Regions from separate parts of the Micromonospora sp. ABR4_055 genome, predicted to be linked through region 3. Evidence: riboswitches for the same ligand, from Rfam matches in the RefSeq annotation. Region 3 holds a riboswitch; each other region holds the start of a gene.

Region 1 (9,711 bases), on a different contig from region 3:
TCCAGCACCGGGAGGTCCACGTCGATGATGGCGACGTCTGGGCGGGTACGTAGGGCCACTGACACGATCTTGTCGCCGCTGTCGACCTGGGCGACCACGGTCAGGTCGCCCTCCAGTTCGAGCAGGGAGGCCAGCGCGCCGCGCACCATGTGTACGTCCTCGGCGAGAAGAATCTTGAGCAACTAGGGTCCCTTCAGGATTCAACTGCTAGGAGGTCGGTTGCCGATGGTTGCGGTCACCGGCACCTCGACCCACAGGATGAAGGTTCCGTCGGTCATCTCGATGGAGAGGCTGCCCCCGATGGCCCGCAACCTGTCGGCGAGACCCGCGAATCTCGTCCGGCGGAGGCCACCGGGGGATACCCCGTCGTTGGCCACTCGGAGCCGCACCGCTTCTCCCGTGAGCCGGACCTCGATGTCGCACCGGCGTGCCTCGCTGTGTCGAATCATGTTGGTGACCGCCTCGCGCAGTGCAATCGCGAGCAGGGCCTCTACCTCCGCAGGCAGTATCTCCGGTGCCTTGACAGTGGTCCTGATCCCGGCTGCGGCCAGACTGGTGGTGGCCGAATCCACCTCGGTGTGGAAGGAGAGGTGCCGGTAGCCGCTGGCGACCGTTCGGATGTTGGCCACCGCCCTGCGGGCGATGTCGAGCACCTCTGCCAACTCTGCCTTGGCCAGTTCGGGCTGCCCCGGGAGGAAACGGATCGCCGTCTCGCATTTCGCGGTCATTGCGGAGAGTAGTTGCCCGAACTGGTCCTGTACCTCCCCGGCGACGCGCAGACGTTCCCTGGTCACCGCGACATGGGCCAACTCTGTCCGGGCCTGGTCGACCTGCTGAACCAGGCCAGACAGGGAGCCGATTCCATAGACCGCTATCCCGGTCAGGAGGGTGGAGAGGGTGAGATAGGCGGTCCACCCCGGGTCGTGTCCATAGAACAGGGAGACTATCAAGATGGCCCCGCCGACCGATCCGTACAGCGGCCACCGCAGGGCCTCGCGGGTGACCAGCAGCATGGAGCCTGCCAGGAATCCGCCCATCGAACCCCAGGGAGCGCCGATCCAGAGCAGCGGCAGGGCGGTGACGACCGCCTGACCGGCGAGGCTGGCAGCCAGGAGGTGACGGGGCCAGGTCCAGGTCCTTCGCAGTGAGTAGAGAATCTGGACTCCGACGAGGGTGGCGACGCAGGCCGCGAAACCGATCAGGCCCGGCAGGCCCGGCTGCCCAGGCAGGATGTTGATGACCATCAGCAGCGCGTATCCGGAGAAGACCAGGGCGGTGATCGTCCTGGCGACCCGCCGATGCCACCGGGAAGCTTCGCTGCCGGCGGCAGGGGGGACCACCGGCGTCACATCGGCCTTGCCCGTGGCGTGCCCTGCCGGGACGGAGGGCGCCGGTACGGTGACGAAGAGCCGGAATCTTCCACCCTCGACGGTAGAGACGAGCTTCCCGCCGAGGGGTTCCAACCGTTCGGTCAGATTGTTCAACCCGGAGCCGCTGGGTGCGTGTGCCTGACCTTCGGGATCCACCCCGTCGTTCTCGATCAGCAGTCGCACCTGCCCGGCCACCACCGAGGACCTGATCTGGCACTGTTGTGCCTTGCTGTGCCGTAGCGTGTTCGTCGTGGCTTCGCGTAGCACGATGGCGAGGACCGTGTCGATCTCCTCAGGCAGTTCTGGAACCGTCACCTCGACTTCCACCTGCACCTCTGCGGCGGTGAGTAGCCCTCGGGCGGCCTCGACCTCCGCCGCCAGCGACATCCGCCGACCCTCGCCGGCGACCATCCGCACGTCTACAAGGGCCCGATGGGAGATCTGCAGCACGTCCCGTAGCTCACGCTGGGCTCGGTCGGTGGCGACCGGCAGGAGCCGGTAGGCCAGCTCGCTCTTGAGCATGGCTGCCGACACATTGAACCCGAGTAGGTCGTGCAGGTCACGAGCGACCCGGAGCCGTTCCTGAGCCACCGCCATCCAGGCCAGCTCGCCCCGGGCCGAGTGGACCGTTGCGACCAGTGCGACGAGGGAGCTGATGCCGTAGACCACCAGGCCGGTGAGCGCGGAGAAGTACACCCCGTAGGCGATGTGGACTCCCGCGAGCCCTTCGGCCCGCAGGAGGACCAGCACCCCCAGGACGACCCCGGCGGCGACCCACCAGCGCCATCGGTGGGGCAACGCCAGCAGGGCCGACCCGGCGAGGAAGCCTGCGAGGGCACCTGCCTGCGGACCCACCCAGAGAAACGGGAGGAAGGTGACGACGGCCTGAGTGCTCAGAGTGGCTGCCCGTACCTGTGGCGCCCAGGTCAACGGGTCCCGGGTGGAATGCGCGATCTGCAGCACGAAGGCGGCGGCAAGACAAAGGACCAAACCGAACAGCGGCGGACCTTGTATCCCGGCGGCGATAACTGACAGAAGTGTGTTCAGTGAGTAACCGAAAAGTACGGCGAAGATCACCGCTCGGGAAATCCGTGAAGCGGTAAGCCGGCCCGATTGATTCGGGGATAAGTGGGCAAATAGGTCGCTGTCGGACAGATCAGCCGAGGTATGGAACGAAGGGCTCGAATCCCTGCCTACCACGACACTATTCCCCCGGGCTTCGCTACATTGGCACCGACCGGTGTGTAGTACCGCACAGCAAACCAGGCATAGTTTCCCCTGTCAAGCTCGTTGATCGCCCGGCGCGATGGGAGAGTCTTGTCCACCGGCCGGGCTTGCTACCGTGGCGAGTTGGCGGGATTATGACAGTGGGCTATGCGTCGGGCAGCTTCCCAAAGCTGTTGTTGTAGGTCTTGCCCCTCTTGGGGTGGGTGAATTTCAGGGCGGACCAGGTGCTGTCGACGCTGAGGCAGGTGCTCTCGACCAAACCGTGGTTATAGCCGATATGAATGACCTTCGGAAGGGTCAGGTCGGTTCCGAGCTGCTTGCTCTTGGGCCACGAAACCCAGAATGTGCCCGTTGCCTTGAGATGGGATTTGAGCCGGGGAAAGACCTCGTTCAGATCGGTGCCGGAGATGGTGAACAGATGGAGGTAGTCGAATTCCCCGGTCAGTTCGTCGGCGACCTCGATGGCCGGTAGCTCGATTGCTTCGAGCGCTGTCTGCGGGGCGTTGACGAAGAACGCCCGCGCGCCCTCCTTGACGCCCATCTTCTGTGACACTGGCCTTGGCATGGCGACTCTCCCTCTGGTTGGCCCTCGATGATGCCCCGATACCAAAAATTATATCGATAAGCCCTCGTTATCGAGATCGAAGCGTCGGTCCGCCCGGATCGCCGGCATCGCCTCGGAACTATCCGCCGCAGCATGCCAGACGGTGTCGATGGACAGTCGTGCCCGTCAGCGGCTCAGCTTGGTACCTTGGGGAGCCTCCCGGGGCACCCCACCCCGGCTCAGTTCGCCGGTCGCCACGGCGGCGCCGGCCCTGACATGGCATCCGGATGCACGTCTCCAGGCCAGGGAGGGAAAGACCGATGGATATCGAACTACCGGTGGTGGCAGCCCCCATGGCGGGGGGCCCGAGCACCCCTGCCCTGGTACTCGCCGCGGTTCGGGTGGGTGGGCTGGGGTTCCTCGCCGGCGGGTACCGGACCCCGCAGGCCCTGATCGAGGACATCGCGGCGGTACGGCCCGCAGGGCGGGGACGGTTCGGGGTCAACCTCTTCGCGCCGAACCCGGTCCGGATCGATCCGGCAAGCTACGCCCGGTACGCGGATCTGCTGGCCGGCGAGGCGCAGCGATACGGGGTGGCGCTGCCCGCCTACCCGGTCGAGGACGACGATCACTGGCCGGACAAGGTGGACCTCCTGCTGGCCGACCCGGTACCGGTGGTCAGCTTCACCTTCGGTATTCCGCCAAGGTCTGTGTTCGCCGCCTTCCGGCGGGTGGGTACCCGTACCGTTCAGACTGTCACCTCGGTCGAGGAGGCCAACGCCGCTGCGGAGGCCGGGGCCGACGAGCTGGTGGTCCAGTCGGCGGCTGCGGGCGGTCACTGGGGCACCCTGACCCCGACGCGACCACCCGCGACGATCTGCCTGCCCGACCTGGTGGCAGGAGTCCGGCGGTCGGTGGGCCTACCGCTGATCGCGACAGGGGGCCTCGCCGACCCAGGCCAGGTCGCCGCGGTCCTGTCCGCCGGGGCCGGTGCGGTGATGGTGGGGACCGCCCTGCTGCGGGCTGACGAGGCCGGCACCTCCCCGGTGCACCGGGCCGTCCTCGCCGACCACGGGGGCCGCACGACGATCGTCACCCGAGCCTTCACCGGCCGGCCGGCCCGCGCCCTGCGGAACAGGTTCACCGACCGGTTCAGCGAATCGGCACCGATCGGCTATCCGGCCCTGCACCACCTGACCGGTCCGGTGCGCCGCGCCGCGGCGAAAGCGGGGGATCCCGAGTCGGTTCACCTGTGGGCCGGCACCGGCTTCCGGTCTACCGCGGCTGGCCCCGCCGCTGACATCCTGGAACGGCTGGTCGGGCGCGGGTGAGCGGCAGGGGTACGGCCCTGCTCGGATCGCTCGAACGCAACTGGTGACGGGTCAGGTAACGATCGTCCCGTGACGCGCCGTGCGGGTGCTGGTCCGGGTGGTGGGGTGCCGACAGGGTGTCCGGCTTCTCGGCTGTTCGACATACCTGGGCAGCGGCTCACCTGCCCCGTCCGCGTCGTGCCGGTGAGACGGTCCGCACACCCCGCGCCGCAGACCGCATCACCCTTCCACACAGTGGGACGACGGCCCGCTATCATCGGCGTCAGCGCTGGTTCGCCCCGCCCGTCGGGAAGGGGCGTCGTAAGAGGGAACCCGGTGCGAATCCGGGACTGCCCCGCAGCGGTGAGCAGGAACGACCGCCGTCACCGGCACTGGGCGCACCCGCGCCTGGGAAGCGACGGCCAGTAGGAGACCGGACCCCGGTCCGGACGCGCCCGCGAGTCCGAAGACCTGCCCGCGCCGCACACACCGACCGGGTGTGTGGCGCCACCGGTCTCGCGGGTGGGCCGGGCGGACCGCGTACCTTCGGGCCCGCATGCCCGCGTGCCCGCAGGTCGCTGTGGTCTGCCCCCCTCCGTGGGTCACGACCACCTCGAAGGACGTTCCCCGTGCACGACACGACTCTGCCGAGCCGCCCACCGTCCGCGTCACGGCTGACCCTGTCGCAGATCATGGACCAGCACCACACCAACCTGATGGGCACCGTGCACGGCGGCCGGATTCTGAACCTGATCGACGCCGTCGCCGGTGTGGTCGCCGCCCGCCATTCCGAGGGCCCGGCCGTCACCGCCGCAATCGACGAAACCGCCTTCCTCCAGGCAGTACGGGTCGGCGATGTCGTGCACGTGGACGCCCGGATCACCTGGGCCGGCCGGTCCTCGATGGAGATCGCCGTGACAGTCACCGCTGACCGGTGGGACCGCGCCGTCCCACCCACCCTGGTGGCCACCGCCCACCTGGTGATGGTCGCCATCGACGACAACGGACAACCGCGACCGGTACCCGCACTGTCGCCGGAGACCGACGACGACCGCCGTAGGTACCAGGAGGCGCAGATCCGGCGCGAGCATCGCCTGACGCTGCGTCGGGCCCTTGCCAGCGAGGCCGGTCTGGCATGAGCGAGTCCAGGTTCGTGTCGGGTGGAGCGCCCAGATCCGGCTCTGGTCGCTGACCTGCGGGTTGGAAGTCTGTCATCGCGCGTGACGGTGCGCACCGCCGGCGGGCGGCCGGACGGTGCCGGGCAGTCAGCCGGTGGAGAGGGGTTGTCAGGCGGTGCCGTCCGTGGTCGGGCGGACCACCTCGATCTCGAAGGCGTAGCGGTCGCCCCGGTACGTCGACATGGCCCGTTCCACCGGGCGGTCCCGCTGGTCGTAGGCTGTCCGCTCGACCAGCAGGGCCGGGCTGAAGGCCGGGACCTGCAGCAGGGTGGCCGTCGCCTCGTCCAGGACCGTGGCCCGGATGGACTGCTCCGCCCGGACGAGCCGGATGTGGTAATGGTCCCGGAGCAGGTCGTAGAGCGAGTTGTCGAACGGCCGGTCGAGCAGCTTCGGGACGAGCGCCGCCGAGAGATAGGTGTGCTCGATGCACATCGGGACGCCGTCGGCGATCCGGACCCGCTCCAGGTGCACGACCTCGTCCGCCGGGCTCAGGCCCAGCGCGAAGCCGACGTTCGCGCCGGCCGGTATCGACTCGGCGGTGCGCAGGTGCGAACCTGGGGTCAGTCCACGGCGACGCATGTCGTCACTGAATGATGTGAGCTCGATGCTCTTCGTGATGGCTGGTCGGGCCACGAAGGTGCCGGCGCCGCGTACCCGGTAGACGAGCCGCTCGTTTTCCAGGCGTTCGAGGGCCTGACGCACGGTCATCCGGCTGACGCCGAACTCCTGGGCCAGATCGCGCTCGGTGGGCAGTCGCTCGTCCGGGGCCAGCTCGCGTTCGATGAGGTTCTGCAGGTGGCTGCGGAGCAGCTCATGCTTGGTCGCGGTCATCCGAGGTGTCAGCTCCAGGGGCGGCTGGTCTAAACCAAAATGATACTAGCGCGATGCTGCCTGCCGGTCTACGCTACCCGCACTGACAATTGGACTAGACCAAAGATGATCTTTGGAGGTGCACGTGAGACGCGAATCTTTCCGGCGGGCCACCGCCGCGGCGGTGGCCGGCGTACTCGCCACAGCGCTCGGTGCCTGTGGCGACTCGGACGGCGGCGGCGACAAGGTCGAGGTGGTCTTCTCCTACCTGTGGGCCGGTGCGGAGGCCGAAGCGCTCGAGGAAATCATCGCCGACTTCAACGCCAGCCAGGACCAGATCGAGGTCCGGGGGGTCTCCAACCCGGACTTCCAGAAGCAGCTGACGTCGATGTCCGGCGCGCAGGGCAGGTTCGACATCTCCGACCACTTCGGCAACGGCGTCGGGGCCTGGGCCAGCAAGGGCATCCTGGCCCCGCTGGACGACTTCATCGAGGCCGACGGGCTCGACACCGCCGACTTCGTGCCGGCGGCGATGTCCCAGATGCAGTACGAGGGCCAGACCTACTCGATGCCGATCGCCCTGCACGCGCAGATGCTGATGTACAACAAGAAGCTCTACGCCGAGGCCGGCATCGACGGTCCGCCGGAGACCACCGAGGAGTGGGCGGAGCAGATCGCCAAGCTCACCAAGCGGGACGCCGACGGCACGATCACCCAGCTCGGCTACGCCAACGCCGAGATCAACACATCGTTCACCACGCTCGGGTTCATGTTCGGCGGGGCCTGGGACGATCAGTCCGGCCGGCCCACCCCGGCCGACCCCGGCAACGTCGCCGGCCTGGAGTTCTACACCGGGAACATCCCCGGCACGTACGGGGTGGCGGAAGTCCGCGACTTCACCTCCGGCTTCGGTGAGTACGCCTCCGCGCAGAACCCGTTCTACGTCGACAAGGTGGCCACGATCATCGACGGCGAGTGGCAGTCGGTGTTCATCGACAAGTTCGCCCCCAACCTGGACTGGGGTGTGGCGCCGCTGCCGTACCCGGCGGCGCAGCCGGAACTCGCCGGCACCACCCAGGTCACCACCAGCACGCTGTTCATCCCGCGTAACGCCAAGCACCCCGAGGAGGCGTGGGAGTTCATGAAGTACCTGCTGTCCGAGGACGCGATGGTCCAGTTCACCTTGGCGCTGGGCAACCTGCCGGCCCGGATTTCGCTGCTCGACGACCCGCGCTACGACACGCTGCCGCAGTTCTCGACCTGGCTCGACGCCCTGCGCAGCCCGAACGCCCAGTCGCTGGCCAGCACGCCGTGGTCCGCCGAGTACACCAGCGACCTCGGTCAGGCCTTCGACGACATCGCCCAGCAACGCACGTCGCCCGCTGAGGGACTCGCCGACGTGGCGGACAAGGCCAACTCCTATGCCCCGTAGATCCACAACCTCGCGGCGCCAGCTCCGGTTGGGGCTGGCGTTCGCGAGCCCCTGGCTGGTCGGCTTCGTGGTGCTGATCCTCGGACCGATCGTCGCGTCGGGGTACTACAGCTTCACCGACTTCAACCTGTTCCAGCCGCCGACCTTCGTCGGCGTCGACAACTACCGCACCATGGTCGCCGACGAGCGGTTCACCAGGGCACTGTTCAACACGCTGTACCTGACCGTGTTCGGCGTACCGCTCGCCCTGGCACTGTCGCTGGGGTTCGCGCTGGCGCTCAATTCGCGGGTACGCGGCCTGCCGATCTACCGGGCCATCGTCTACCTGCCGACGATCATCCCGATCGTGGTCAGCGTGTACGTCTGGCGTTGGCTGCTCAACGCACAGTACGGCTACTTCAACCGGATTCTCGGCCTGCTGCACCTGCCGCAGCCGAACTGGTTGGAGGACCCGACGTTCACCAAGCCGGCGATCATCCTGATCGGGCTGTGGATGGTCGGCGGCACGACCGTCATCTACCTGGCCGCGCTCAAGGACGTGCCGAGTGAGACCTACGAGGCGGCGCTGGTCGACGGGGCCGGGCCGTGGCAGCGGTTCCGGGCGGTGACCTGGCCGGCGATCAGCCCGGTGACGCTGTTCCAGCTGATCGTCGGGCTGATCACCAGCCTGCAGATGTTCACCCAGCCCTACCTGCTGGCGCAGACCCGGCTCAACGCGGCCGCCGGCGGTCCCGACGACTCGCTGCTGACCTACGGGATGTACGTGTACCAGAACGCGTTCGTGTTCCTGAAGATGGGCTACGCGTCGGCGCTCGCCTGGGTGCTGTTCCTCGTCACGCTCGCCGTCACCGCGGTCCTGATGCTCACCTCGCGTCGATGGGTTCACTATGGATAGAAAAGCGCGGTTCGCCGGCCGCCACGCGCTCGTCTGGGCGATCGCGCTCGGCATGCTGTTCCCGTTCGTCGTCATGATCGGCACCGCTCTGAAACCGCCCGCCGAGGTGTTCTCGTTGCCACCGCGGCTGCTGCCCGAGCAGTGGGAGTTCGGCAACTTCGAGGCGGCCCTGTCGGCGATGCCGTTCTGGCGTTACCTCGGCAACACCCTGCTGGTCTCCGGGCTCTGCGTCGTCGGCAGCCTGGTGTCCTGCCCGCTGGTGGCGTACTCCCTGGCGAAGCTGCACTGGCCCGGTCGTGGCCTGATGCTGGCGCTCGTTCTCGGCTCGATGATGTTGCCGCCGCAGGTGACCCTCGTTCCGCTGTACCTGCTGTGGAACAAGATCGGCCTGGTCGGTACCTACTTCCCGTTGGTCGTACCGAGCTTCTTCGGCATCCCGTTCTTCATCTTCATGCTCCGCCAGTTTCTCGTCGGGATCCCGGACGAGCTGCTCGACGCGGCGCGGCTCGACGGCGCCTCGGAGTTCCGGGTGTACTGGCGGATCGTGCTTCCGCTGGCCCGGCCGGCGCTGGCCACCGTGGCGGTGTTCCAGTTCGTCTGGACCTGGACCGACTTCCTCAACCCGCTCATCTATCTCACCGACAGCAGCCAGTACACGCTGTCGGTCGGGCTGTACGCGTTCTTCTCCGAGCACGGCGTCGACTGGGGTCCGTTGATGGCGGCCAGCGTCATGTTCACCCTCCCCGCCTTGATCATTTTCCTGCTGGGGCAGCGGTATTTCGTCGAGGGCATCGCGACGAAGGGACTGAAGTGACCGTAGCCGCACCAACCGTGAAAGGAACGTCCATGCCGTACCAGGCGATCAGTGGCACCTTCCTCGACGAGATCAGCGTCGACATTCCGTCGCAGAACTGGGGCGGGCGGGAATGGGCCCGCGAGTTCGAC
Region 2 (9,711 bases), on a different contig from region 3:
AGCACGGCCTCGACGCGCTGACGCTCAGCGCACTAGCCGGCCGGGTCGGCGTCGCCGCCCCGTCGCTCTACAAGCACGTCGGCGGCGGACTCACCGAACTGCGCACCCTCGTCGCCGTACGGGTGCTCGACGAGGTCGCCGACGAACTCACCCGGCACACCCTCGGGCTGAGCCGCGACGCCGCCGTCGCCGCGCTGATGCGCGCCAGCCGCGGCTACGTACGTCGGTATCCGGCCCGTTGGGCGGCGATGCCCGCCGACCCGCTGCGCGAGCCGGCCACGGCCGCCGCCGGCACCCGGCTGCTGGAGGTGTTCCTGGCTGTACTGCGCGGCTACGGGCTGGACCCGGCCGCAGCCGTCCACGCCACCCGCTGTCTACGGGCGACCGTACACGGCTTCGTCGCGTTGGAGGTCGCCGGCGGCTTCGGCCTGCCCGAGGACCTGGAGCAGACGTACGACCGGCTCATCGCGATGGTCGTCACCAGCATGCCGCGCGACTGATCAGGGCCCGACCGTCAGGGCCCGACCGGGGGGTGACGCGGGCCGGGTAACCGCCGGCGCGCGGCGGCGACCAGCCGGGCCGCGATCCGCGGCCGTGCCGCCCAGTGCAGATGCAGGTACGACGCGTGCACCCCGGCGGCGACGAAACCCTCCGGCGCGGCCCCCCGCCACCCCCAGGCCGGTGCCGCGCCAGCGCGCGGCGACACCTCCGTGCGGTGGAACTCGTGCCCGGTCAACCGGCTGCCGGTCGGCAGCGCCACGCTGTCGTTCAGCGCCACCGCGTCGCGGTAGCCGAGGGTCAACCGGGACGTCATCCGGGCGTCCGCCGGCAGCACCCCGCACATCGGGGCCCCGTCGAGGGTGCGGCACAGCCACAGCAGGCCGGCACACTCGGCGACGACCGGCGCTCCGGTGGCGGCGACCGCCGCCACCTGCGAGCGCAACCCGACGTTGGCGCTCAGCTCACCGGCGTACACCTCGGGGAAGCCGCCGCCGACGACGAGCGCCGCCGTGCCGACCGGCAGCTGCTCGTCACGGACCGGATCGACGGTACGCACCTCGGCCCCGGCCGCCGTCAACAGCTCCACGGTCTCCGGGTAGCCGAAGCTGAACGCCGGGCCGGCGGCGACCGCGACGACCGGTCGGCCGTCGGCCGGTCCTGGCTGCCCGCCGGCGCCCACCCCGGCACCGAGGTCGGGGGCATCGTGGACGGCAGCCGCCGGAGACCACCGTTCGACCGTCATCACGGCCGCCGTGCGCGCCACCGCCGCCACGGCGTCCAGGTCGACCGACGCGGCGACCAGCGCCGCCAACGCCTCGACCGAGGCGCGGGCCTCGGCGGTGCGTTCGACCGCCGGCACCAGACCCAGGTGCCGCGAGGGGGTGTCGACCGACGGCTGTCGACGTAGCACCCCGAGCACCGGGGTGCCGACCTCCGCGCAGGCGTCCCGCAGCACCTGTGCGTGCCGGTCGGAGCCGACCCGGTTGAGAATCACCCCGGCGATGTGGACCTGACCGAACGACCGGAAGCCGTGCACCAGGGCAGCCACCGACCGGCTCTGCCCGGCCGCGTCGACGACCAGCAGCACGGGCGCGGCCAGCAGCGCCGCGACGTGCGCGGTGGAACCGACGTCACCGGCACCCACCCGGCCGTCGTAGAGACCCATCACGCCCTCGATCACGGCCAGATCGACGCCGGCGACACCGTGCGCGAACAGCGGCGCGACCAGGTCCTCGCCGACCAGCACCGGGTCCAGGTTGCGGCCCGGCCGACCGGCGGCGAGCGCGTGGTAGCCGGGATCGATGTAGTCCGGGCCGACCTTGAACCCGGCGACCCGGACCCCACGTTCGGCGAAGGCGGCGAGCAGGCCGGTGGCCACCGTGGTCTTGCCGTGGCCGGAGCCGGGTGCGGCGATCACCACCCGGGGTACGGCTACCACTCGATGCCCTGCTGACCCTTGCGTCCGGCATCCATCGGATGCTTGACCTTGGTCATCTCGGTCACCAGGTCGGCGAGGTCGATCAGCTCCGGCGCGGCGTCGCGGCCGGTGATCACCACATGCTGGCTGCCCGGCCGGTCGCGTAGCACCGACACCACCTCGGCGACGTCGATCCAGCCCCACTTGATCGGGTAGGTGAACTCGTCCAGCACGTAGAACCGGTACGCCTCGGCGGCCAGGTCCCGACGGATCTGCGCCCAACCTTCGGCGGCCTCGGCGGCGTGGTCGCGTTCGGTGCCGGGGCGCTGGATCCAGGACCAGCCCTCCCCCATCTTGTGCCAGGTCACCGGCGCCCCTCGGCCCGACTCACCGAGGGTACGTAGGGCCGCCTCCTCACCCACCTTCCACTTCGGAGACTTGACGAACTGGTAGACGACCACCGGCCAGCCGGTCGACCAGGCCCGCAGCGCCATCCCGAACGCCGCCGTCGACTTGCCCTTACCGGGGCCGGTGTGCACCGCGAGCACCGGCTGGCGACGCCGGGCCCGGGTGGTCAGCCCATCGTCGGGAACGTGTTCCGGTCTTCCCTGTGGCATCAGGCCGCCCTCAGCCGGTCGTGGACATCCGGACCCGACGCCGCCAACGCGGCCAGCGGCAGCCACTGCGCGGTGAAGCCGGCCGCGAGCCGGCGGGCCAGACCGAGCCGCACCGGGCCGGCCTCGCAGTCGAGCACCACCATCGGCGTACCGGCGAGCACCGGTGCCAGCGTCGTCGGGTCCGGTCCGGCGGTCGCCCGCCCGTCGGTGACCAGCAGGACCAGCGGCCGACGGCGCGGGTCCCGGCGGTGCTCGGCGGCGACGGTGGCCGCGGCGACGCGCAGCCCGGCGGCGATCGGGGTACGGCCACCGGTGCGCAGCTGCGCCAGCTTGGCGACGGCCACCTCGTGGCTGCTGGTCGGCGGCAGCACCACGTCGGCGGCGGCACCCCGAAAGGTGATCATCCCGATCCGGTCCCGCCGGTGGTAGGCGTCGCGCAGCAGCGACAGCACGGCGGTCTTGACCACCGTCATTCGCTGCCGGGCCGCCATCGACCCAGAGGCGTCGACCACGAACAGGATCAGGTTCGCCTCCTGGCCGACGTAGCGGGCCTGGCGCAGGTCGGCGGGGGTGATCCGGCGGGCACCCCGGGACGCGGCGGCGCGCACCGTTGCCGGTAGATGCACCGTCGACGGCCGTCCGGTCGGCGACCCGGCGCCGACTACCCGGCCCCGGTCGGCGTGGGCCGCCGAACGTCGGCCGGGCGTCGCGCCCGCACCGAGCCCGGGGAGCCGCAGTGTCCGGGGCCGGTACGCGGGCCCGGCCGCCGCCGGAGCCGGACCGCCCGGCGGTACGCCGTCCGGCTGCTCGGCACCGACCGCCGGACCGTCGGCGTCTGCCGTAGCTGGCTCAGGATGCCGGCCGGCGTCCGAGTCGGGCGCGCCGGGTGGCGGCCCACCGTCCGAGTCGGGCGGGCCGGGTGGCGGCCCACCGTCCGGTAGTGGCGGACCCGGCGGCGGAGGAGGATCGGGATCGTCGCCGCACTCGTCACGCAGCACCTCGTCGAGGCGCTGCTCGTCGGCGCCGGGCGGGTCGAGCGGGTCACGGCGCCGCCGGTGCGGCAGCGCCAGCCGGGCTGCCTCGGCGACCTCGGCGGCGGTGACCGCCGGTTGGCCCCGCCAGGCGGCCAGCGCGACGGCGGCGCGGGCCATCACGATGTCGGCCCGCATACCGTCCACCTGGTACGCCAGGCAGATCCGGGCGATCCGGTCGATCTCGGCATCGGGCAGCGTGACCGCAGGCAGGGCCGCCCGCGCATCGCGTACCCGCAGTGCGAGCTGGTTGTCGGCGGACTGCCAGCGGTCCGCGAACGCCACCGGGTCGGTCTCGTACGCGAGCCGACGGCGCACCACCTCGGCCCGGTCCGCCACCAGGGTCGGTGCGGCCACCGACACCATCAGCCCGAAGCGGTCCAGCAACTGTGGACGCGGCTCGCCCTCCTCCGGGTTCATCGTGCCGACCAGCAGGAACCGGGCGGCGTGGCTGACCGACACCCCGTCGCGTTCGACGTGGGCCCGGCCCATCGCCGCCGCGTCCAGCAGCAGGTCCACCAGATGGTCCGGCAACAGGTTGACCTCGTCGACGTAGAGCAGGCCCCGGTGCGCGGCGGCGAGCAGCCCCGGCTCGTACGCCTTCACGCCGGCGCTGAGCACCCGCTGGATGTCGAGGGTGCCGACCACCCGGTCCTCAGTGGCGCCGACCGGCAACTCGACCAGTGCGGCCGGGCCGCCACGCGCGGTCACCGGCGCGGTGTGCGGCCCGTCCGGGCAGGCCGGGTCCGGGGCCGCCGGGTCGCAGGCGAACCGGCAGCCGAGCACCCGGTCGACCTCCGGTAGCAGCCCGGCCAGCGCGCGGACGATCGTCGACTTCGCGGTGCCCTTCTCACCCCGGATGAGCACTCCGCCGATGCCGGGGTGCACCGCGGCGAGCAGCAGGGCCTGCCGCAGGTCGGGCAGGCCGACGACGGCGGTGAACGGGTACGGCGTCATGGCAGGGGCCGACAGGTGTGCATGGTGAATCCCTCCCGCGGGTGTCCACGCCCGCGTACCGGTGGACCAGCGAGCGGCCGGAGTCTCCTGGCTGCCGGATCGACGTCGCGTCCCGAGCCTTCCCGCCATCGGGGCAGTGGCTGTCTCAGGGGGACGCGACTCACCGGTCACAGTGGCGGGACCGCCCCGGATTCGCACCGGGTTCCTCCGCGCACCGCTCGTGCCGGTCATGCTCCCCCACCCGCGGTCCACCGTCAATGTGGCGCCGGTCCCGTTGCCGGCCACGGCCACAGCCATTGCCCGGCCGGTCACGACGGCGGTACGCTGCGCATGCCACGGTGTTCGGGAAGCCGGTGTGAGTCCGGCGTGGTCCTCGCCACTGTGACCGGGAAGTGTCCGATCCACCATGCCACTGGGCCGACGACGGTCCGGGAAGGCGGGACGGCTGCGACGATCCGGGAGCCAGGAGACCGGCCGTGGCACGCACCGCATCGCCACGAGGCATGGACGAGGGGATTTCCTGGCATGACTGCACCTTCTGTCGGCGGAGAGGTCACCACCACCGCCATCCGCGTACCGCTCGCCGGTTGGTTGCTGGCCGCCGTCGCGGCGGTCGTCATCTACCTGGTCGCGCAGGACAACGGGCTGGTGCTGGCCGGTGCCGCCGAGTTCATGCACGAGTTCACCCACGACGGCCGGCACGCCCTCGGCGTACCGTGCCACTGAGCGGCGGCCAAGCTCCGATGACTACCTACCCGTTCCGCGCGGTGCTGGGCCGCGGACTGCTCGCCGGTACGGCCGCCGGCGCGGCAGGTGCGGTGGCGGCCCTGCTGATCGTCGAACCGCAGATCGAGTCGGCGCTGGTCGTCGAGGAGGCCCGCGCTGCGACCGGGACGGCCGGACACAGCCACGACGAGGAGTTGGTCGGTCGGGCCATGCAGGTCCTCGGCGGGCTGGTCGCCACCGTCGCGGTGGCGCTGTGCCTGGCGTTGATCGTCGCCGTGGTCTTCGCGGCGACCCGGCACCTGCTGCCCGGCCGCGACGACTTCCGCCGCGTGGGGCTGCTCGCCGGGCTCGGCTTCGTCGTGGTGGCGCTGCTACCGGCGATCCACTTCCCGGCCAACCCGCCGGGCGTCGGCGACCCGGACACCGTCAACCAGCGCACCGGGCAGTATCTGTCGTTCATCATCGCCGCGGCCGCCGTCACCTGGCTGGCGCTGCTGACCCACCGGCGGCTGACCGGCTGGGCGCGGCCGGCTCCCTACCGGACGGTGGTCGCGGCGGCGCTGGCCGTCGTCGGGTACGCCCTGCTGCTGGCGTTCTCGCCGGCAACCGGGGTCGACGTGCCCGCCGATATCCCGGCGGCGCTGCTGTGGGAGTTCCGGCTCGCCTCGCTGGCGCAGCTCGCCACGATGTGGACGGTTTTCGGGGTGGTGTTCGGACTGCTGCTCACCCCGGCCCGGACCGGTGACCGGCGGCCCACGCTCGCCAACGTCGCGTGACGGCGGAGCTTGGCCCGGCGGGACCGGCACCCGGGCACCCCGCCCGGGTGACCGTCTGCCGGGGCTGCTGCTGCGGCACCCGCCGCAAACACCCGGACGTCGACCACGACCGGCAGCTCGACCTACTGCGCGCGGCCGCGCCGGTACGGGTGTCCGACTGCCTCAACGCCTGTGACCGGTCCAATGTGGTGGTGGTGCAGCCAGCGGTGTTGGCCCGCCGACTGGGTGCCCGCCCGGTGTGGCTCGGCGGGGTGCACGACGAGACGGCACTGTCGAGCGTCGTCGACTGGATCGCCACCGGCGGGCCGGGCCTGGCCGCACCGCCGGACCGGCTCGCCGGGCTGCGCTTCGCCGCCCCCCGCTGGGGAAAGTCCGCCCCGACGTCCTGACCGCGTAGTGCCGTCGCTTGCCGGCCACCGCGTTCCGGCGGCCGACAAGCGCCGCCCCCGAACGCGCGCCTGCCCGGATCACGGTCACCCATTGGCGCACGTTCGACAAGGTACGGCGCGAACCGATTGCACAATCGTGCAACCGTCCGGTGCCGTGGCTTCTCCCCTACGGCGTTGTTACTGTGCTGAGCTGACGGCTGTGACACGGGGAACGGGGAGCATCAGGACGCACGGCCCGACTGCGGTTGCACCACTGACCCGGTGGGGCGCCTCACCCGATGCCGATCTGGTCTACCGGGCGCTGACCATGCTCGGTGCCCGCAGCAGCGGTCAGTTCGCCCACGAGCTGGGGCTGACCCGCAAACGCGTCAAGGTCGCACTCGACGAACTGAACGGCCTGACGGCGGCCGTGCCGACCGCCGCCGGCTGGCGGCCGTTGCCAGCCGGTCCGGTCATCGCGCGGCTTCGCCGGCCAGCGCAGCCGGTACGGCGACAGGACGTCTGGCGCCAGCATTTCCGTACCGTGCACGGCATCGACCTGCCCGGCCCGGACGATCCGGCGGTACGCAGCCTGGGCAGCCGGGCCGCCGCCCGCGACCGGGTGCGGCGGCTGGTCGCCGCCGAACGGCACGAACATCTGACCATCAACACCGAAGTGATCAGCGCGGCGGCCTCGGCGGAGGCGATTCCGCTGGACCGCAGCCAGCTGGACAGGGGTATCCGGGTCCGGGTTCTGCAGCGGCCGCCCACCATCGACGACCACAGCCGCTATGATCCTCGTGGCAGCTACCCTGGCGTGACTGTCGGCAAGCGGCGTGTCCGCCACGCCGGTGGCCGCAGGTACGCCGACGCCGTCATGGGCGGCTTCGCCGATCCCCACCAGCGATCCGACCATCACGGACTGGTGGACTCCGGCTGGCTGCGCCACCGGCCAGTTGAGCGGCCTCGTGGCGGACCCCGACCTCGGTACGGTGCTGCCCGGGCGAGGCGGCGCTCTGCACCACCTACACGGACAACTACCGGTTCGGGGTCGCGGTGTTCCGCCCCGATGACAGGCCGGCCTTCGTCTTCCGCTCCCAGTTGGTGCCGTACCACCCGACCGACGCCTCACCGGTGCGGATCGTGTTTCCGGGCGGGGTGCCACCGGCGAACCGGGGCGTCTGTCTGATGCGCTCGGAGCAGGTCCGCCTGGCCTGCGTCGAACTCGTCGGTGAGCCGGACGGCACGGTGGCCGCCCGACCGATCCCGGTCGACCACCCGCTGGTCGTCAAAATGATCACCTTCGATGATCAGACGGAACTGCCCGTGCCGAGTCCGGGCTGCGCCAACTGTGTGGCGTTCCCCGAGGAACAGTGACCGCCGGGGCCGTCGGGCAGGCGGGACAGGTCCGGCTGCGGCAGCGTGCCACAGCCGGACCGGGGACGATCAGCGACCGGCGGTGCCGTAGTACGCGGTGCGCATGATCTGCTGCATGTCGTTGAGCATCGGCATCCGCAGGTTGGCCGGTGCGCACTGCGGCCATGCCGATCACCTCGTTCGGTCGGCACCGGCGGCACCCCGCCGCCGGTGCGCGACCTCATCGTCACCCGGTACGGTGATCGGTCGCTGCCGCCGTACGTGCCCGATCGCCGGGACCTAGGTCAGCCGACGATCGATCCACTGTGGCCGCTTGACTTTCCGGTCAGCTTGTGGAGCGCGCCGCCGCCAACTCCCGGGCCTTGGCCGGCCAGGTCGGCAGGCTGGCAGTGGCCCGTACCCCGGCGGCGCGGACCGCCGCGCGCAGCGCCGCCTCGTCGGTCGCACCCAACTGCTCGTACGTGCGGATCCCGGCGGACTGCAGGGCGGCGGCCATCTTCGGCCCGATGCCCTCGATGCGCCGGAAGTCGTCCGCCGGCCCAGCCTCGGGGGCGGCGGGCGACTCAGCGGTAGACGGCTCGACGGCGGCGGGCGGGTCGACGGCGGGCGGGTCGACGGCGGGCGGGTCGACGGCCGGCACCTGCTCAGGGCTGGCCGCATCGGCGGTAGTGGCCGGCTCGACACTGGCCGGCTCGACACTGACCGGCTCAACACTGACCGGCTCGGCCGTGTCATCCGCAGCGGGCTCGACGGGAGTCTCGGTGGCGGGCTCGGTCTTGACCGGGTCGGCCGGCGATGCGGGTTCCGGACGGGCCGGGTCGGCCGGCGACGGCTCCTCCGAGGTGGTGGTCGGCGGCTCGACGGCGGCAGCCGCCTCAGGCTTCACCGGGGCGTCCTTGCCGGCGGCGGACCGGCGGCTCATCACGAGCCACCCCGCGACTGCACCGAGCAACACCACGACCAGCAGAATCAGTATGTTTCCGAGGGACCAGTCCACGGCAAACCTCCAGCACCAAAAGTCAGAATCGCGAAAGGGTCTCGTTGTGGCCTTGTCGCTGTCAACCTACGGGCAGTCGCAAGGCGCTTCGAGGGCAGGTCGGTCCCGCTACTCTTCGCCAACCACAGTGGGACGGTGCGTGCCACCGAAGAACGGGGAGCGCACTCCCCGCGGGTGCAGTTCAGCCGGGTCCACGTCACCTGACTCGACCCGCCCGGTGACCGCGCGTACCAACGTCGGCCGGTCCCATCCACGCGCCGCCCGCAGCGGTGCCAGTGTGGTGCCCGCCGACAGCGCCACCACCAGGTCCGCCGCCGGGGCGGTCAGCCACGGCGCCATGCCGAGGCCGTCGGCCAGGTCGACACCGTGGACGGCGAGCTCGACGACCCGGGTGGCCTGGAAGTCGGTCAACGTCATCAGGTCACCGTGCCGGGTGACGACCATTCGGTCCGGCGGCTGCGCGGTGACCCGGGCGGCGGCGGTCGCTGCCCGCGCCGCCAGTTCGTCGACAGCGGCGGTGACCGTCCGGGCCGCCGCCCACCGCTGAGCGTCGGCGATCCGCCCGCCGTCCGCGTCGGGACGGAACCGGGCGTCGGGCGCGTAGTAGCCGACCGCGTCCACCGGACCGTCCGGACCGGCGGCGGGTGCGCCGTCGTCGAGCATCTCGACGGTACGGGACAGCGCGATCACGGTGTGTGCAAGCAGTTCCTTGACCGTCCACGGGGCGCATCTGGTCGGGCGGTCGAAGTCCGCCTCCGGTACGGCCCGTAGCGCGTCGACCGCGGCCCGGCTCTCCGCAGCGTAGGCGATGGCCACCTCGTCGGACCGCCAGATCCGCTGCACGACACGGAACCGTTCGGCCACCAACATCGTCCGGTCGTCGACAGTGAACGTCTCGTCACCGAGAGCAGCCCGCATCGGCGTCGAGTGCCAGAAGTCGACGT
Region 3 (9,711 bases):
GGGTTGTAGATCGCGATCACCAGGTCGGCGCGGGCGGCGGCGCGCAGCCGCCGTTCGATCACCGGCCAGGGCTTGAGCCGGTCCGACAGGGACAGCACGCAGTAGTCGTGCCCGAGTGGTGCCCCCACCCGGCTGGCCACCGCCTGGGCGGCGGTCACCCCGGGCAGCACCCGGACCGGCACGTCCTTCCAGCGGGGCTCGGCGGCGACCTCCAGCACCGCCGTGGCCATCGCGAACACCCCGGGATCACCGGAGGAGACCACCGCGACCCGGGCTCCGTCGGCCGCCAACCGCAGCGCGTGGGCGGCGCGCTGCGCCTCGACCTGGTTGTCCGACGGGTGCCGGCGTTGCCGGGGGTTGGCCGGCACCCGGTCCAGGTACGGTCCGTAGCCGACCAGGTCGTCGGCGGCCGCGAGGGCGGCCTGCGCCTGCGGGGTGATCCAGTCCCGGCCGGCCGGGCCGAGGCCGACCACCACCACCTCTCCCCCGCCGGACCGAGCAGGGTCGGCGGCGCTCGCCGCGACAGTGCCACCGCGACGGCTGGCCAGTAACGCCAGAGAGAAGTACGGCGCGGTCGCCGGGTCGACGTCGGCCAGCGGCGCGACGCGTTGCCCGACGGTGCTGGCCCGCTCGACGTACCAGGCGTCGTCGAGGCGGCCGGCGACGGTCAACGCGTCGCGGACGGCCGGGAAGGTCCGACCCAGCTTGAGTACGGCGGCGGCGTCGGTGTCGGCCAACCGTCGGGTCAGCTCCGCACCGGACAGGGTGCCGGGCAGGACGGTCAGCACCTCGTCGGCCTCGACCAGCGGCCGGCCGAGTGCGGCGGCTGCCCCGCTCATCGAGGTGACCCCGGGCACCACCTCGGTCGGGTAGCGGTGCGCCAACCGCTTGTGCAGGTGCATGTAGGAGCCGTAGAACAGCGGATCGCCCTCGGCGAGCACGACCACGGTCCGACCGGCGTCGAGGTGGGCGGCCAGCCGTCGCGCGCAGTCGGCGTAGAACTCGTCCATTGCCGCCCGGTAGCCGCCGGGGTGGGTGCTGCGTTCGGTGGTCACCGGGTAGACCAGCGCCTCCTCGATCTGTCCGGCGCGCAGGTACGGCTCAGCGATGGACCGGGCGACGCTGCGGCCGTGCCGGGCACTGTGGTGCACGATCACATCGGCGGCGGTGATCAGCCGGGCCGCCTTCACGGTGACCAGTTCCGGGTCACCGGGGCCGAGGCCGACGCCGTACAGCCGACCCGGGCCGCCGCGACGCGCGTTCATCTGCCCACCTGTCCCTCGTCGTCGCTGGCGATCGCGTTGAGTGCGGCGGCGGCCATCGCGCTGCCGCCGCGTCGTCCCCGGACCGCCAGGTGTTCCAGTCCGCCATGGTCGATCAAAGCCTGCTTGGACTCGGCGGCGCCGATGAAGCCGACCGGTACGCCGAGCACCGCCGCCGGCCGGCCGGCACCGGCGTCGACCAGCTCCAACAGTCGGAACAACGCGGTCGGTGCGTTGCCGACGGCGACCACCGCGCCGTCGAGGCGGTCGCCCCACAGTTCGACGGCCGCAGCGCTGCGGGTGGTGCCCAGCCGATCGGCCAGCTCAGGCACCCGGGGATCGGACAGGGTGCACAGCACCGGGTTGGCGGCCGGCAGCCGGCGTCGGGTGACCCCGGCGGCCACCATCGTGGCGTCGCAGAGGATCGACGCGCCGGCGCGCAGCGCGGCCCGGGCCGCCACCACCACCTGCGGCGAGAAGACCAGGTCGTCGACCAGGTCGACCATCCCGCAGGCGTGGATCATCCGGACGGCGACCCGGGCCTGTTCGGCGGTGAGCCGGCTCAGGTCGGCCTCGGCGCGGATGGTGGCGAACGACTGCCGGTAGATCTCGGCCCCGTCGCGGACGTGGTCCATCACGGCTCCTCGCGTGCGGTGCGGACGGCGGCGGCCAGCGCCGCCCCTGGTAGGACGTGGACGGTGGGGCGGCCGGGCGCGCTCACCTGGTAGCCGTCGCCGGTGGCGAGGACCCGCAGCGCCGGTCCCGCTGGGGTGCCGCAGCCGCGCTCACAGCCGATCCAGTGCACCGGCAAGTGCGCCCCACTGGCCGCGGCCGGCCGGCCGGCGTGCGTCGCCGCCGCGTCGGCCCGTACGTCGGCCCGCGACCGGGCACAGCCGGGACGGCCCGCGCAGGCGGTGACGCCGAGCCACGGCGACCCGGGGTCGGTGTCGAGACCCGCACGGTGCAGCCGGCGCGCCCAGCCGGGTGCGTCGGTGAGCCGAGGCAGCACCACGGTCCGCCACGGGGTGATCCGCGCCTGCGGTGCGGCGGCGGCGAGCAGGTCGGCCTGCGCGGCGGTGAGCTGACCCAGCGGTACGGCGAGCACGAGTGCCTGGTCGCCGTCGGGGCGGCGCAGCACGCCCACCGGCGGTACGCCGGACCGTCGCGGTGCGGTCGGCGGGTCGGCCGCGACCCGGTGGACGCCCGGCGTGGTGGCGAGCGCCGCGACGAACCGTGCCAGTTCGGCGGCGGCGAGGTCGCCGATGCGCCAGATGGTGCCGGCCACGGCACGTTCGTCGGCGAGGAAGATCCGGGCGGCGGCGACCGCCACCCGGACCGCGTCGGTCGGCGTGGTCCGTAGGCCGTGGTCGACCCCGGCGAGCCGGATACCGACCCGGCCGTCCGACCCGGGCAGCAGGCCCACGTCGGGGCGCGCCGCGACGGTGGCGCCCCGACCGTCGTCGACGGCGAACAGGAACCGGCCGGAGAGGCGGGTCAGCTGTGGCTGTGCGCAGATCGCCGCGTCGAGGGCGCGGACCTGCGCCGCGACGTCCCACCGAGGCACACTGTCCACACCGGCCAGTGGGGAGCCGAGGATGTTGCGGGCCCGGTCGTGTCCGGGTGCGGGCAGCAGCCCGGCCGCGCTCAGCCGGCCGGCGAGCACCCCGGCGGCGTCGGCGGCCACCCCCCGCAGTTGTACGTTGGCCCGGCTGGTCAGCTCCAGGTGTCCGTCACCGAGGTCACGGGCGGCGGCGGCCAGTACGGTCAGCTGGCCGGCGGCTAGCAGCCCACCGGGGCAGCGGACCCGGGCGAGGTGCCCGTCGGCGGCCGGATGCAGCGCCAGCGTGCCGGGGCAGGCATCGGGGCCGCCCCGGACGGGCGGCAGCGGCGAGGCGGACACGCGGCGGATACTACGGGCTGCCACGGGAGGCGACGCCCTCGCGGCGAATAGATCACACCTTGACGAAACGTCCCCGGGTCGTGACAGTGGTCGGTAGCCAACTGCGGCGGCAAGTGGAGGAAGCCGGTGTGATTCCGGCGCGGTCCCGCCACTGTCACCGGGGAGCGGACCCCACCGACGGCCACGGCCCCGATCCACGGGGCGGGAAGGCCGGGGCGAGCCTCGATCCGGGAGCCAGGAGACTCCGGTCGCCGCGACCGACGACCCGGGGCGCGGACCCCGAGGGAGGACCAGGCGTCCGATGATGCTACTTCTGTCCACTTCAGATACTGATTTGCTGAGTGGACGGGCCAGCGGTGCCGACTGGCGCCTGGCGAACCCGGCCCGGCTGTCGGTCGACGACCTCACGCCCCTGCTTGCCGACGTCGACCTCGTGGTGGTCCGGCTGCTCGGCGGCCGCCGGGCCTGGCCGGACGGACTGGACGCGCTGCTGACCGACGGACGCCCAGTGGTGGTACTCAGCGGCGAACAGGCACCCGACGCCGCCCTGATGGAGCTGTCCACCGTACCGGCCGGGGTGGCCGCCGAGGCCCACGCCTATCTGGCCCACGGCGGCCCGGCCAATCTGGCCGAACTGCACCGATTCCTGTCCGACACGGTGCTGCTCACCGGGCACGGCTTCGCCGCGCCGCGGCCGGCCCCGGAGTGGGGCGTACTGGAACGCCCGAACGTGCCGACCGGACCGGGCCAGCCGACCGTGGCGGTGCTCTACTACCGGGCCCACCACCTGGCCGGCAACACCGGCTTCGTGCACGCCCTGTGCGACGCGGTCGACGCCGCCGGCGGTCGGGCGCTGCCGGTCTACTGCGCCTCGCTGCGCTCGCCCGACCCGCAGCTGCTGGCCACCCTGCGCCAGGCCGACGCCCTGGTGGTGACGGTGCTGGCCGCTGGCGGAACCCGGCCGGCGACCGCCTCCGCCGGGGGCGACGACGACGCCTGGGACGTCGGCGCGCTCGCCGAACTGGACGTGCCGATCCTGCAGGGACTCTGCCTGACCAGCTCCCGCCAGACCTGGGCGGCCACCGACGACGGGTTGTCCCCGTTGGACGCCGCCACCCAGGTGGCCATCCCCGAGTTCGACGGCCGGCTGATCACCGTGCCGTTCTCGTTCAAGGAGATCGACGCCGACGGGCTGTCGGTCTACGTCGCCGACCCGCAGCGGGCCGCCCGGGTGGCCGGGATCGCCGTCCGCCACGGCGCGCTGCGGCACATCGCGGCGGGCGACAAACGGATCGCGGTGCTGCTGTCGGCGTACCCGACCAAGCACGCCCGGATCGGCAACGCGGTCGGGCTCGACACCCCCGCCAGTGTGCTGGCGCTGCTGTCGACGTTGCGCGACGCCGGCTACGACGTGGGGCCGCCCGACGGCCCCGACGCGCTGCCGGGGCTGGCCGACGGCGACGGCGACGCGTTGATGCACGCGCTGATCGCCGCCGGCGGGCAGGACCCGGACTGGCTCACCGAGGAGCAGCTGGCCGGCAACCCGGTGCGCATCCCGGCCGCCGACTACCGTCGCTGGTACGCCGAGTTCCCGACCGAGCTACGGGAACAGGTCGAACGGCACTGGGGTCCGCCGCCGGGCGAGCTGTACGTCGACCGGTCCCGGGATCCGGACGGCGAGATCGTGCTGGCCGCGCTGCGTACCGGCAACATCGTGCTGCTGGTGCAGCCGCCGCGCGGCTTCGGGGCCAACCCGGTGGCCATCTACCACGACCCGGACCTGCCGCCGAGTCACCACTACCTGGCCGCGTACCGGTGGCTGGAGCACAGCTTCGGCGCGCACGCCGTGGTGCACGTCGGCAAGCACGGCAACCTGGAGTGGCTACCGGGCAAGACGGTCGGACTCAGCGCCGACTGCGGGCCGGACGCCGCCCTCGGCGACCTGCCGCTGATCTACCCGTTCCTGGTCAACGACCCCGGCGAGGGCACCCAGGCCAAACGCCGGGCACACGCCACCCTGATCGACCACCTGGTGCCGCCGATGGCCCGGGCGGACAGTTACGGCGACATCGCCCGGCTGGAGCAGCTGCTCGACGAGCACGCGAACATCGCCACACTGGACCCGGCCAAACTGCCGGCGATCCGGGCGCAGATCTGGACGCTGATCCAGGCCGCCCGGCTCGACCACGACCTCGGTCTGAACGACCGGCCGCACGACGCCGAGTTCGACGACTTCCTGCTGCACGTCGACGGCTGGCTCTGCGAGATCAAGGACGTGCAGATCCGTGACGGGCTGCACGTGCTCGGGTCGGCGCCGGTCGGCGCGGCCCGGGTCGACCTGGTGCTGGCGATGCTGCGGGCCCGGCAGATGTGGGCCGGGCAGGTGGCCGCGCTGCCCGGCCTGCGGGAGGCGCTGGGCCTGGACGAGTCCGGCACCGACCGTGACGACACCGACGCGGCCGAGGCGACCGCCCGGGAGCTGGTCGCGGCGATGGAGGAGCACGGCTGGCGGTCGGACGCCGTCGCCGAGGTCGCCAAGCGCGTGCTCGGCGCCGACGGACGGGCCGCGCTGGTCACCCGGATTCTGGACTTCGCGGCGACCGAGGTGGTCCCCCGGCTGGCCCGCACCACCGACGAGCTGGCCCACGTCGCGCACGCGCTGGCCGGCGGGTACGTGCCGGCCGGGCCGAGCGGGTCGCCGTTGCGTGGATTGATCAACGTGCTACCGACCGGGCGCAACTTCTACTCGGTGGACCCGAAGGCGGTGCCGAGCCGGCTGGCCTGGGAGACCGGGCAGGCGATGGCGGAGTCGCTGCTGGCCCGCTACCGGGCCGACGCCGGCGACTGGCCTCGCTCGGTGGGACTGTCGGTGTGGGGCACGTCGGCGATGCGGACCGCCGGTGACGACATCGCCGAAGTGCTGGCGCTGCTCGGCGTACGGCCGGTGTGGGACGAGGCGTCGCGGCGGGTGACCGGCGTCACGGTGGTCCCGGCCGAGGAGCTGGGCCGGCCGCGCATCGACGTGACGGTGCGGATCTCGGGCTTCTTCCGCGACGCGTTCCCGCATGTGGTGGCCATGTTGGACGACGCGGTCCGACTGGTCGCGGCCCTCGACGAGCCCGACGAGGTGAACTTCGTCGCCGCGCACGCCCGCGCCGACCTGGCCGCCCACGGTGACACCCGGCGGGCCACCATGCGGATCTTCGGCTCCAAGCCGGGCACCTACGGTGCCGGGCTGCTGCAGCTGATCGACAGCCGCAACTGGCGCGACGACGCCGACCTGGCCGAGGTGTACGCGGTGTGGGGCGGCTACGCCTACGGCCGGGACCTCGACGGCGCGCCGGCCCGCGACCAGATGGAGTCGGCGTACCGGCGGATCGCGGTCGCGGCGAAGAACATCGACACCCGCGAACACGACATCGCCGACTCCGACGACTACTTCCAGTACCACGGCGGCATGATCGCCACCGTCCGGGCGTTGACCGGGTCGGCCCCGGCTGCCTACGTCGGCGACAGCACCCGGCCGGAGGCGGTGCGCACCCGCGCCCTGCACGAGGAGACCGCTCGCATCTTCCGGGCCCGGGTGGTGAACCCGCGCTGGCTGGCGGCGATGCGCCGGCACGGCTACAAGGGGGCGTTCGAGCTGGCCGCCACCGTCGACTACCTGTTCGGCTACGACGCCACCGCCGGGGTGGTAGCCGACTGGATGTACGACAAACTGGCCGAGACGTACGTGCTCGACGAGGTCAATCAGCGGTTCCTGACCGAGTCGAACCCGTGGGCGTTGCACGGCATCACCGAGCGGCTGCTGGAGGCGGCCGACCGCAAACTGTGGGAGTACCCCGACCCGGCGGTGCTGGACGGGCTGCGGGAGGTGTTCCTGCGGACCGAGGGCGACCTGGAGGACCGCGCCGGGTGACCGCGCATCCCGGCGGCGGACCGGCGGCATCCCGCGTAGGGTCGAGGCATGAGTGCGGCGGCGTCGGGAAGCATCCGGTACGACGGGACCACGGTCGCCGGTGCGCAGCCGGAGAGCGTCCTGCTACCCGGCCACGATGTACCGTTGGGCCGCTACACGACGGTCCGGCGGCTGCTGCCGCAGCGACCCCGGCGCATGGTCGGTGCCTGGTGTTTCGTGGACCACTTCGGGCCGGACGACGTGGCCGGGCGGCCCGGCATGCAGATTCCGCCGCACCCGCACACCGGGCTGCAGACGGTGACCTGGCTGGTCGACGGGGAGATCCTGCACCGGGACAGCCTGGGCAGTATGCAGTCGATCGTGCCGGGGCAGCTCAACCTGATGACCGCCGGACACGGGATCGCCCACTCGGAGCAGTCGCCGCCGGCGCATCCGCCGGTGATGCACGGGCTGCAGCTGTGGGTGGCGTTGCCGGAGTCGGCCAGGCACGGGGAGCCGCGGTTCGAGCACCACGCCGCGCTGCCGCAGGTCGGTGCCGGCGACGCGGGGCTCACCGTGGTGGTCGGCGAGTACGCCGGCGTCCGGTCCCCGGCCCGGATGGCCAGCCCGATCGTCGGAGCACAGATCGACATCGGCAGCCCCGCGCCCGTCGAGCTGACGCTGCGCGACGATTTCGAGTACGCCCTGCTGGCGATGTCCGGCACGGCCCGGGTCGACGGGGTGGAGCTGGCCCAGGGTGGGCTGCTCTATCTGGGTGAGGGTCGGTCGGCGTCGACAGTGACCGCCGCCGACGGTGATGCCCGGCTGTTCCTGCTCGGCGGTGAGCCGTTCGAGGAGCCGCTCGTCATGTGGTGGAATTTCGTCGCCCGCAGCCACGAGGAGCTGGTGGCGGCCCGCGACGACTGGGCGGCCGGCCACCGGTTCGGCACGGTGACCGGTTGTGTGGACGCCCCGCTACCGGCACCGGAGATGCCGATCACCCGGATCAAGGCCCGCGACCGGCACGGTCGCACCGTCGGCTGACCGTCGCACGGCGACTCACGGGCGTCGACGTATCGAAATTCTTCGTTCACAATCTTTACTGTTAACTGTCTTTACGCTAACTTCGTCGGCAACGGCCGGCCGCCCCCACCGCCACCCACGACGTGCGGAGCGCCCCCATGCAACGACGACTTCTCCTGCCCCTGCTCGCCACCGGCACCATCCTCGGCACCCTGCTGGTCGCCACGCCGGCCAGCGCCCACGGCTACGTCTCCTACCCGCCCAGCCGACAGGCGATGTGCGCGCAGGGCCGGGTCGCCAGCTGCGGCCCGATCGTGTGGGAGCCGCAGAGCGTCGAAGGCCCCAAGGGGCAGCGCACCTGCCACGGCGGGGTGAGCCGGTTCGCCATTCTCGACGACGACAGCGTCAACTGGCCGGCCACCACGGTCGGCGGGGCGGCCACCTTCACCTGGACGCTGACCGCCCGGCATGCCACCAGCACCTGGGAGTACTTCGTCGGCAGCACCCGGATCGCCGTGTTCGACGACGGCGGCCGGCAGCCCAACGCCACCGTGTCGCACACCGTGCACCTCGGTGGCCGCACCGGCCGGCACAAAGTGCTGGCGATCTGGAATGTCGCCGACACCACGAACGCCTTCTACTCCTGCGTGGACGTCCAGATCGGTGGAGGTCCGGGCCCGTCGCCGACCCCACCCCCGCCGTCACCCACTCCGACGCCACCGCCGCCGACCACCGCGCCCCCGACGCCAACGCCCACCGCGTCACCCGGTCAGCCCGGTGGCACCTGGGCCGCCGGCACTGCGTACCAGGTCGGTGCCGTCGTCAGCTACGCCGGCGTCGACTACCGGTGCCGGCAGGCACACACCGCCCTCGTCGGCTGGGAACCGCCGAACGTGCCGGCACTGTGGCAACGGCTCTGACCGGTCGGTGCATGATGTACACATGTCGCAACCGCTCGGTCGACCGTTCTGGCGGTTCTGGAGCGCCGCCACCCTCGCCAACAACGGTGACGGGATCCGCCTCGCCGCCCTCCCGCTGCTGGCCCTGTCGCTGACCGGGGACCCGCTCGGGCTGGCCGTCGTCGCCACCGCGCAGACCCTGCCGTGGCTCGTCGCCGGGCTGGCCGCCGGCACGCTTGCCGACCGGGTCGCGCCGCGTACGCTGCTCGCCGCCGCCGACACGGTACGCGCCCTGCTGCTGGTGGCCCTGGTGGCGACGGTGGCCACCGGCACCGCCACCATCGCCCTCGTCGCCGGGGTCGGGCTGGCCGCCCCGTTCGGCTTCGCCGGGCTGGTCGCCGTCGTCGCGACTGCCGGCTGGTGGCTGGCCACCCGGGGCGACGTGCCGTCAGCCCGGCCGGCCTGACCCGGCTTCTCGGCGCCTGATGCCACTCCAGTGCGGGGTGCGACACGGGCGTGTCAGATCATTGCTTGTCTGACTCATCTGACAAAACCACCATCTCGCTCATGAGCACTCCGTCGACGGCGATACCGAAGCGTCAGTTCCGGGGCCTGTGGCTGGCCACGGTCGCCAACCTGGACTGGCCGAGCCGGCCCGGACTGGCGCCGGACGCCCAGCAGGCGGAGCTGCGCGACTGGCTCGTCCTGGCCCGGCGGCTACGGTGCAAC

Evidence for each region. Region 3 has a riboswitch for cobalamin ahead of cobN (cobaltochelatase subunit CobN). Riboswitches for the same ligand answer to the same signal wherever they lie in the genome.
Region 1: another riboswitch for cobalamin. It lies ahead of ACXAHD_RS25120 (acyl-CoA thioesterase); the one in region 3 lies ahead of cobN (cobaltochelatase subunit CobN).
Region 2: another riboswitch for cobalamin. It lies ahead of ACXAHD_RS22095 (CbtB-domain containing protein); the one in region 3 lies ahead of cobN (cobaltochelatase subunit CobN).

Annotation. Positions count from the first base shown of each region.
Region 1 is NZ_JBSWXD010000138.1:7,254-16,964, forward strand. It holds gene ACXAHD_RS25100 (response regulator transcription factor) at 1-182, opposite strand, end outside; gene ACXAHD_RS25105 (sensor histidine kinase) at 201-2,360, opposite strand; gene ACXAHD_RS25110 (hypothetical protein) at 2,743-3,138, opposite strand; gene ACXAHD_RS25115 (nitronate monooxygenase) at 3,462-4,472, shown strand; cobalamin riboswitch at 4,725-4,944, shown strand; gene ACXAHD_RS25120 (acyl-CoA thioesterase) at 5,081-5,590, shown strand; gene ACXAHD_RS25125 (GntR family transcriptional regulator) at 5,738-6,460, opposite strand; gene ACXAHD_RS25130 (ABC transporter substrate-binding protein) at 6,585-7,871, shown strand; gene ACXAHD_RS25135 (carbohydrate ABC transporter permease) at 7,861-8,766, shown strand; gene ACXAHD_RS25140 (carbohydrate ABC transporter permease) at 8,759-9,580, shown strand; gene ACXAHD_RS25145 (DUF4434 domain-containing protein) at 9,613-9,711, shown strand, end outside.
Region 2 is NZ_JBSWXD010000107.1:1,263-10,973, forward strand. It holds gene ACXAHD_RS22075 (TetR/AcrR family transcriptional regulator) at 1-500, shown strand, start outside; gene ACXAHD_RS22080 (cobyrinate a,c-diamide synthase) at 515-1,939, opposite strand; gene cobO (cob(I)yrinic acid a,c-diamide adenosyltransferase) at 1,933-2,535, opposite strand; gene ACXAHD_RS22090 (VWA domain-containing protein) at 2,535-4,523, opposite strand; cobalamin riboswitch at 4,604-4,731, opposite strand; cobalamin riboswitch at 4,843-5,016, shown strand; gene ACXAHD_RS22095 (CbtB-domain containing protein) at 5,049-5,249, shown strand; gene ACXAHD_RS22100 (CbtA family protein) at 5,267-6,025, shown strand; gene ACXAHD_RS22105 (hypothetical protein) at 6,073-6,414, shown strand; gene ACXAHD_RS22110 (hypothetical protein) at 6,686-7,309, opposite strand; gene ACXAHD_RS22115 (hypothetical protein) at 7,450-7,770, shown strand; gene ACXAHD_RS22120 (helix-hairpin-helix domain-containing protein) at 8,096-8,692, opposite strand; gene ACXAHD_RS22125 (maleylpyruvate isomerase N-terminal domain-containing protein) at 8,876-9,631, opposite strand; partial or broken gene ACXAHD_RS22130 (ASCH domain-containing protein) at 9,608-9,711, opposite strand, start outside.
Region 3 is NZ_JBSWXD010000023.1:1,013-10,723, reverse strand. It holds gene ACXAHD_RS08595 (precorrin-2 C(20)-methyltransferase) at 1-1,265, opposite strand, end outside; gene ACXAHD_RS08590 (precorrin-8X methylmutase) at 1,262-1,897, opposite strand; gene ACXAHD_RS08585 (precorrin-3B synthase) at 1,897-3,162, opposite strand; cobalamin riboswitch at 3,280-3,406, shown strand; gene cobN (cobaltochelatase subunit CobN) at 3,464-7,081, shown strand; gene ACXAHD_RS08575 (pirin family protein) at 7,130-8,104, shown strand; gene ACXAHD_RS08570 (lytic polysaccharide monooxygenase) at 8,242-9,003, shown strand; partial or broken gene ACXAHD_RS08565 (MFS transporter) at 9,026-9,334, shown strand; partial or broken gene ACXAHD_RS08560 (glycoside hydrolase family 10-like protein) at 9,550-9,711, shown strand, end outside.